3 regions of the Cobetia sp. LC6 genome follow, and region 2 is predicted to be linked to each of the others. Evidence: predicted binding sites of a transcription regulator. Region 2 holds the regulator's gene; each other region holds the start of a gene.

Region 1 (2,202 bases), on a different contig from region 2:
CGCGCCCTGCTCGAGGTAATAAAGCAGGATGCCGATGAATTCGAGCAGCACATCGGGATTGGCGAAGTTCAGGTCGATCTGGTCATCCGAGAAGGTTGCCCAAAGATGGCGCAGGCCACGACGGGTATGCACCGGCGTGAGCAGGGCAGACGGGCGCGGGCGCACCACCTCGGAGACATCGGTGTCGGGGTCCATCTCGATGAAGTAGTCGCGACCGGGCTGCACGCCGGCCAGATAGTCGGCGAACCACAGTGACTCGCGCGAGCAGTGATTGATGACCAGGTCTGCCATCAGGTCGCGGTGCTTGCTCAGGCGCCGGATGTCCTGCCAATCGCCGAGGGCCGGATTGACCTCGCGATAGTGGATGACGCTGAAGCCGTCATCGCTGCTCCACGGAAAGAAAGGCAGCACGTGGACACCGGACAGGCTGTCGTCCAGTCGGCTGGCGAGGAAGTCGTGCAGGGTCGCCAGTGGCGCCTCGCCTTCCTGCTGCAGGCTGTCGCCGTAGGTGATCAGCCACTGATCGCGCTCGCTCCAGAGCGGCTCGCCTTCCGGCACGCGGGGGGTGAGGCGCGTGCGATGGAAGTCCAGTACCGTCTCCAGGCGTCTGAGGACTTCTTCATGACGCTGTGGATAGATCTCTGCGAGCAGACGTGTGGCGTGCGCCTGGAAATCAGCTTGCGAGAGACGTTTGGCGAGAGAGACTCTGGCGTGTGGCCTGGCGTTGCCCTCGCTCGGCGCGGGATCGGCTGCAGTGGAAGTCGAGTGATCGGAAGATGACGTATCGGACATGGGCAATCCTCGTGGCAGCAAAAGCGGTCTGGCTCTGCCGCGTGAGTCGCAATGGGCAGAGCGTGTCGCGGGTGATCTTCGTGAAGCGCGCCAGCGCCATCCTGCGGGGCCGATGGCGAGACAGGCGGGCGCGCATCAGATGAAGTCGACTGGTCGTCGCCTGGTGAAATCATTGAATGGCGCATCGCTCAGCGGCGCCCGTGGGTGGCGGCCTGGCGCCTTTACCCCTGAGTCATGCACGCCTCGGGCCAGATTCGTCAAGCCTGCAAGGGAGGACGGCCAGCCTGCATGTGCCGGCTGGCCGTCCTGTCTGGCGTCATGTGGCCTGAGGCCGGCTGACGCCACTGCGCTTCATGACACGCTTTACTTGCGCAGCACGCGATACAGAATCAGCAGGATGACGGCGCCGAGCACGGCGATGACAAAGCTGGCCAGATTGAATCCCGTCACTTCCCCGAAGCCCATCAGGGTGCCGACCCAGCCACCGACCACGGCCCCCAGGATGCCGATGATGCTGGTGACGATGATGCCACCCGGGTCCTTGCCGGGCACGATCACCTTGGCGATGATGCCGGCAACAAGACCGAATATGATCCATGCAATGATTCCCATGTCGCAGCTCCTTGCGTCATCGTGATCAGTCTCGCGGCAGAGATCATCCGCCGCCAGTCGTGAAAGGATTCCACGGCTCGGGCAAGCGTCCTTGTGAGGCGCTTACCCTGACGTCATCTTTCGGTTATCGCGCGGGGATTTCAAGCCTGCCGAGCAGGATGATGGATGCTTTCGCCGCGGGGCCCGTCACCCGGGGCGACAATGCAGGAAACTCCTGTCACCCTTTGGCCGCTCCCCAAGGCCAGTTCAGATAGGTCGGGGCTGACATAGGCTCCCGTGGCGGGGCCTTAACGGTTACAATACCCGCCATTCGCTGTCATTCGGCTGCGCTGCGCCGCTTCCTCGCTGTGCTTCGCGCGGGGCCGCAGCCACCTCGCACCCAAGCAGGCTCTCCAACATGCACTGTCCCTTCTGTGGAACTCATGAAACCAAGGTCACGGATTCCCGACTGGTGGTCGAGGGTGACCAGGTGCGGCGGCGTCGCCAGTGCGCGGCCTGCGGTGAGCGTTTCACGACCTACGAAACGGCGGAGCTGGTCATGCCGCGCGTGGTCAAGGGCGACGGCTCGCGCGAGAGCTTCGATGAGCACAAGCTGCGTGCCGGCATGCTGCGTGCGCTGGAAAAGCGCCCGGTTTCCTCCGAGCTGATCGAGGCCGCGGTGGAGCGCATTCGTCAGCGTCTGCGTGCCACCGGCGAGCGTGAGATCGAGGCGCGGCGCATCGGTGATGAGGTCATGCAACAGCTCAAGCGGCTGGATCAGGTCGCCTATATCCGCTTCGCTTCGGTCTATCGTCGCTT
Region 2 (2,202 bases):
CTGCGCGCCATGATGGGCCATTGACGAGCGGTTGACGGAATGACAGGGCGCGCGCCAGGCGCGCCGGTGTCAGTAATGTCAGAGGCTGGTGAGAGAGAAAACCAGTGTTTGAGGTTGGCGGCAACGGCCATGATAGGAGGGAGACCAGGCGCATGGCAGCCGCAGGTGACGCATCAGGCCAGACGCTTGCGCTCGCTGGAGGATGGGATGCCCATCGCTTCGCGATACTTGGCCACGGTACGGCGTGCGACCTCGATGCCATCGCTGGCGAGCAGATCGACCAGGCGTGAGTCGGAGAGAGGCTTGCGAGCCGGTTCTTCCGCAATCAGCTTGCGGATGCGGGCACGAATGGCGGTGCTTGAGTGGGCGTCGCCACTGCCGCTGCCACCGACCTGGCTCGAGAAGAAGAACTTGAGCTCGAAGACGCCGCGCGGGGTGTGGATGTATTTCTGGGTCGTGACCCGCGAGATGGTCGATTCGTGCATCTCGACCACTTCGGCGATGTTGGCCAGAATCAGTGGCTTCATGCCTTCCTCGCCTTGCTCGAGGAAGTCGATCTGGCGCGCCATGATCTCGCGGCCGACCTTGAGCAGGGTGTCATTGCGTGATGACAGGCTCTTCATCAGCCAGCGCGCTTCCTGCAGGTTGTCCTTGAGGAAGGTGTTGTCGGCGGACTTGTCGGCACGCTTGATCAGTGCGGCGTATTCCGGCTGGATGCGCAGCTTGGGCAGCGCTTCCGGGTTGAGCTCGACCTGCCAGCCGTGGCGGGTATGACGCACCAGTAGATCAGGGATCACGTAATCGCTGGCGGGCTCGCCCCAGGCGGATGCCGGACGCGGATCGAGCGCGCGCACCAGGCGGATGACGTGATCCAGCTCGTCATCGTCAAGGCTCAGTCGGCGCTTGAGCAGCTTGCGATCATCGTTGCCCAGTGCCTCGAGGAATTGACGTACCAGGCGACGCGCCTGCGCCAGCAGCGGCAGATCATCCGGCAGCAGCGCCAGTTGCAGCAGCAGGCACTCGCGCAGGTCGCGGGCGAAGACGCCGGTCGGGTCGAACTGCTGCAGACGCAGCAGTACCTGCTCGAGCTCGGAGGCCTTGAGGCCGGGCAGGCCCTGGCCGCGCAGACCATCGACCAGCTCATCGAGTGACAGGCTCAGGTAACCGGCACCGTCGACGGCATCGATCAGGCTCTCCGCCATCTGGCGTTCACGGCCATCGAGGTCGGTCATCGCCAGCTGCCAGCGCAGGTGGTCCTGCAGGCTCTCGACGCTGGTATTGCGATCGAAGTCCGGCCCTTCTTCGCTCCCGCTGCCACTGCCGGAGCTGGTCAGGCTACCGGCGTGGTCCTGGTAGAGGTCCGACCAGTCACTGTCGAGAGGGTATGCCTCGGGAATCTCGCTCGAGGAGTCGGCAGTGGAGATCTCGCTCGTATCCTGTGTCTCGATGACATCCAGCGACTCGTAGTCCTCGTCGAGCTCCAACATGGGGTTGGACTCGAGGGCTTGCTGAATCTCCTGACGCAGGTCGAGCGTCGACAGCTGCAGCAGCTGGATCGCTTGCTGAAGCTGCGGCGTCATGGTCAGCGAGGTGCCGAGGCGGAGTTGCAGGGTGGGTTTCATGGAGTCAGTCAATTCACGGCAAAGGAACGTGCTTACTACGCTATACCGTGACTCGGGCCACTGACAAGTGGTTGCAGTGAATATTCAAGCAACTTGCATGCCATGTTTACACCAAGGTGGTATGGACGTCATGCATGCGCCTGATGTCAGACATGAAAAAGCCGCTACGCGATAAAATCACGCAGCGGCTTATGAAGCTTTCGCCGTGGGAGGGCTCAGCGCATCCGCTGGCCCTAGAGCGTGAACTCGTGGCCCAGGTAGACGTCGCGTACCTGCTGGTTGGCCAGGATGGAGTCCGCGTCACCGTGAGCGATGATCTGACCATCGCCGACGATATAGGCGGTGTCACAGATATCGAGTGTCTCGCGCACGTTGTGGTCGGTGATCAGCACGCCGATGCCACGGTCACGCAGTTGACGCACGATGCTCTTGATCTCGCCCACCGAGATGGGGTCGACGCCGGCGAAGGGCTCATCGAGCAGTACGAAGTCCGGCTCGGTGGCCAGTGCGCGGGCAATCTCGACCCGACGACGCTCCCCGCCGGACAGGCTCATGCCGGCACTGGCACGAATATGCGTGA
Region 3 (2,202 bases), on a different contig from region 2:
GAAGCCGGCCGCGAAGATGCCCACCAGTACCACGCCGTAGAAGCCGCAGAAGCCATGCACCGCGAAGGCGCCGACGGAGTCATCCAGGCCACGCTTCTCGAGCAGTGCGCCGATCTTCGGCATCAGGGCGCCACCGGTGACCGCCAGCACGAAGGCCAGCCCCGGGTTGTAGAGATCCAGTCCCGCCGCGACGGTGATGATGCCGCCCAGCGCACCGGACATGGTCCAGAAGGGATCACGCGAGGACAGATAGGCACCGATCACGCCACCACCGAAGCCCATCAGGGTATTGAAGGCGAAGGCAGAAAGGTTGGTGCGATTGCCGTAGATGGTGGTCCAGCCGATGTCACCGGTGTTGAAGATGATGCAGCCACCGAGGAAGCCGAAGAAACCGACGATGATCAGCATCAGGCCGATCAACGTCATCGGCATGTTGTGCGGCGCGATCACCTGCGGCTTGCCATCGTCACTGTACTTGCCGATGCGCGCGCCCAGATTGAGCAGCACGCCCAGCGCGAAGAAGCCGGCCACGGCGTGCACCACACCGGCGGCGCCGACATCGTGGTAGCCCAGCTTGTGCAGCATCCAGCCATCCGGATGCCAGCCCCAGGCGCCCGCCATGATCCAGACACCGGCACCGAGAATCACCGCCAGAATCAGGAAGGCCCCCAGGCGGATGCGTTCGATCACCGCCCCCGAGAGGATGGAACCGGTAGTCGCGCCGAACAGGGCAAAGGCAGCGAAGAAGATGCCGGTGCCCATGTCATCGGCGTCCGGACGCATGCTCGCGCTCCACGGCAGAGCGGCGGACGCCTCGATGGGGATCAGCCCGTTGGGGAAGGCGTTGTAGATCCACCAGCCCACGAAGTAGAAGGCGGGGATGATCGAGGCCAGCGTCAGCACGTTCTTCATGCCGGATGCCAAGGCATTCTTGGAACGCGAGGCACCGATCTCATAGGCCAGAAAGCCTGCATGGATCAGGAACATGATGGCGGTACACCACCAATAGAACACCTCGATGTTCATCGCCTGATGCATATCCAATATGCTTTGCAACGTCTTTTCATCCATCGTCTTTTCTCCTTTACCGGAGCCTGTGGATCAGCGCGCTTCACTGTGCAAGCGGCACTGCCCGTCCGGGGGTTGTTGTTGTTTTTCAAGGGGACCTGCTGGATAAAGCAAGCGACATGCCAGATGACCCTCATTGGCCACCCTCAGCAATTCGTTGTTTTTACTGCATCATTCTTGAAACCGAGGACTCCTCTTCAGATATGAAGCCCATGAAGCCTTCCCTGCGAGGAGGATGGGCGTTATTGAGGCATGCCGGCCACGGCATGCACCGTGAGATGACTTGCAGGGCGCTGCATATACGCAGGTCATTGCTCGCGACTCACCTCTCATGCTTCCCCTCCTGGCAGTGAGATCAGCTACGCACCTTGAGGCGCTCCGGGTCATGGAAGGGCAATGTCACCACCTCGGCGGCGAGGCGCTTCTGATGGCCATCCAGCTGGCCGATCTCAAGCTGGGTTCCCGGGCTTGCGAAGTCCGGTGCCAGGCGGCACATCGCGATGGAGCGATCGAGCAGCGGCGACTGGGTGGCACTGGTGACCACGCCCACCGGATAGCGGCCGTGGTAGACGAGGTCGCCATGGCTGACCAGCTCGCTGCTGTGCATCTTCAGGCCCATCACGCGATGCCGTGATTCCGGCGCCTCGCGTTGCAGCGCTGCCCGCCCGACGAAATCATCCTCCTTGCTCTTCATCGGCACGGTGAAGCCGATACCCGCTTCATAGGGGGAGGTCTGCGGGCAGAATTCATGACCGGCGAAGATCAGCCCCGCCTCGATTCTCAGCATGTCGAGGGCATCCAGTCCCAGCGGCGCGATGCCATGGGGCTCACCCGCCGCCCAGATCGCCTCCCACACGGCCGGGGCGTCCTTGGGATGACACCAGATTTCATAACCGAGCTCGCCGGTATAGCCGGTACGCGACACCATCAGCGGAATGCCATCCGGCCCCGACAGACGACCGATCATGAAGCGGAACCAGCCCAGCCCCTGAACGTCTGGCTGGGTACGCGCATTCCAGATCAGCGGCGCCAGCACCTCGCGGCTCTTCGGGCCCTGCAGCGCGATGTTGTGCAGCTGATGAGTGGAGTCACGCACCGTGACGCGATAGCCCTGGCGCTGGGCAAGCTCCCTGA

The links. The regulator sigma-54, encoded in region 2, starts transcription at its own class of promoters, with help from an activator protein. The targets are predictions, from matches to a motif close to TGGCACNNNNNTTGCTNT.
Region 1: QQF40_RS10335 (sugar phosphorylase) is a predicted target of sigma-54. The motif match lies at 1,026-1,043, and genes of this name have one in related genera.
Region 3: QQF40_RS16715 (ammonium transporter) is a predicted target of sigma-54. The motif match lies at 1,176-1,193, and genes of this name have one in related genera.

The regions. Positions count from the first base shown of each region.
Region 1 covers NZ_JASSPL010000007.1:139,522-141,723, forward strand. Annotated here, with positions in the region: gene QQF40_RS10335 (sugar phosphorylase) at 1-792, opposite strand, end outside; gene QQF40_RS10340 (GlsB/YeaQ/YmgE family stress response membrane protein) at 1,156-1,404, opposite strand; gene nrdR (transcriptional regulator NrdR) at 1,802-2,202, shown strand, end outside.
Region 2 covers NZ_JASSPL010000001.1:41,535-43,736, forward strand. Annotated here, with positions in the region: gene QQF40_RS00195 (RNA polymerase factor sigma-54) at 174-1,622, opposite strand; gene lptB (LPS export ABC transporter ATP-binding protein) at 1,856-2,202, opposite strand, start outside.
Region 3 covers NZ_JASSPL010000020.1:35,857-38,058, forward strand. Annotated here, with positions in the region: gene QQF40_RS16715 (ammonium transporter) at 1-1,071, opposite strand, end outside; gene QQF40_RS16720 (DUF1989 domain-containing protein) at 1,424-2,202, opposite strand, start outside.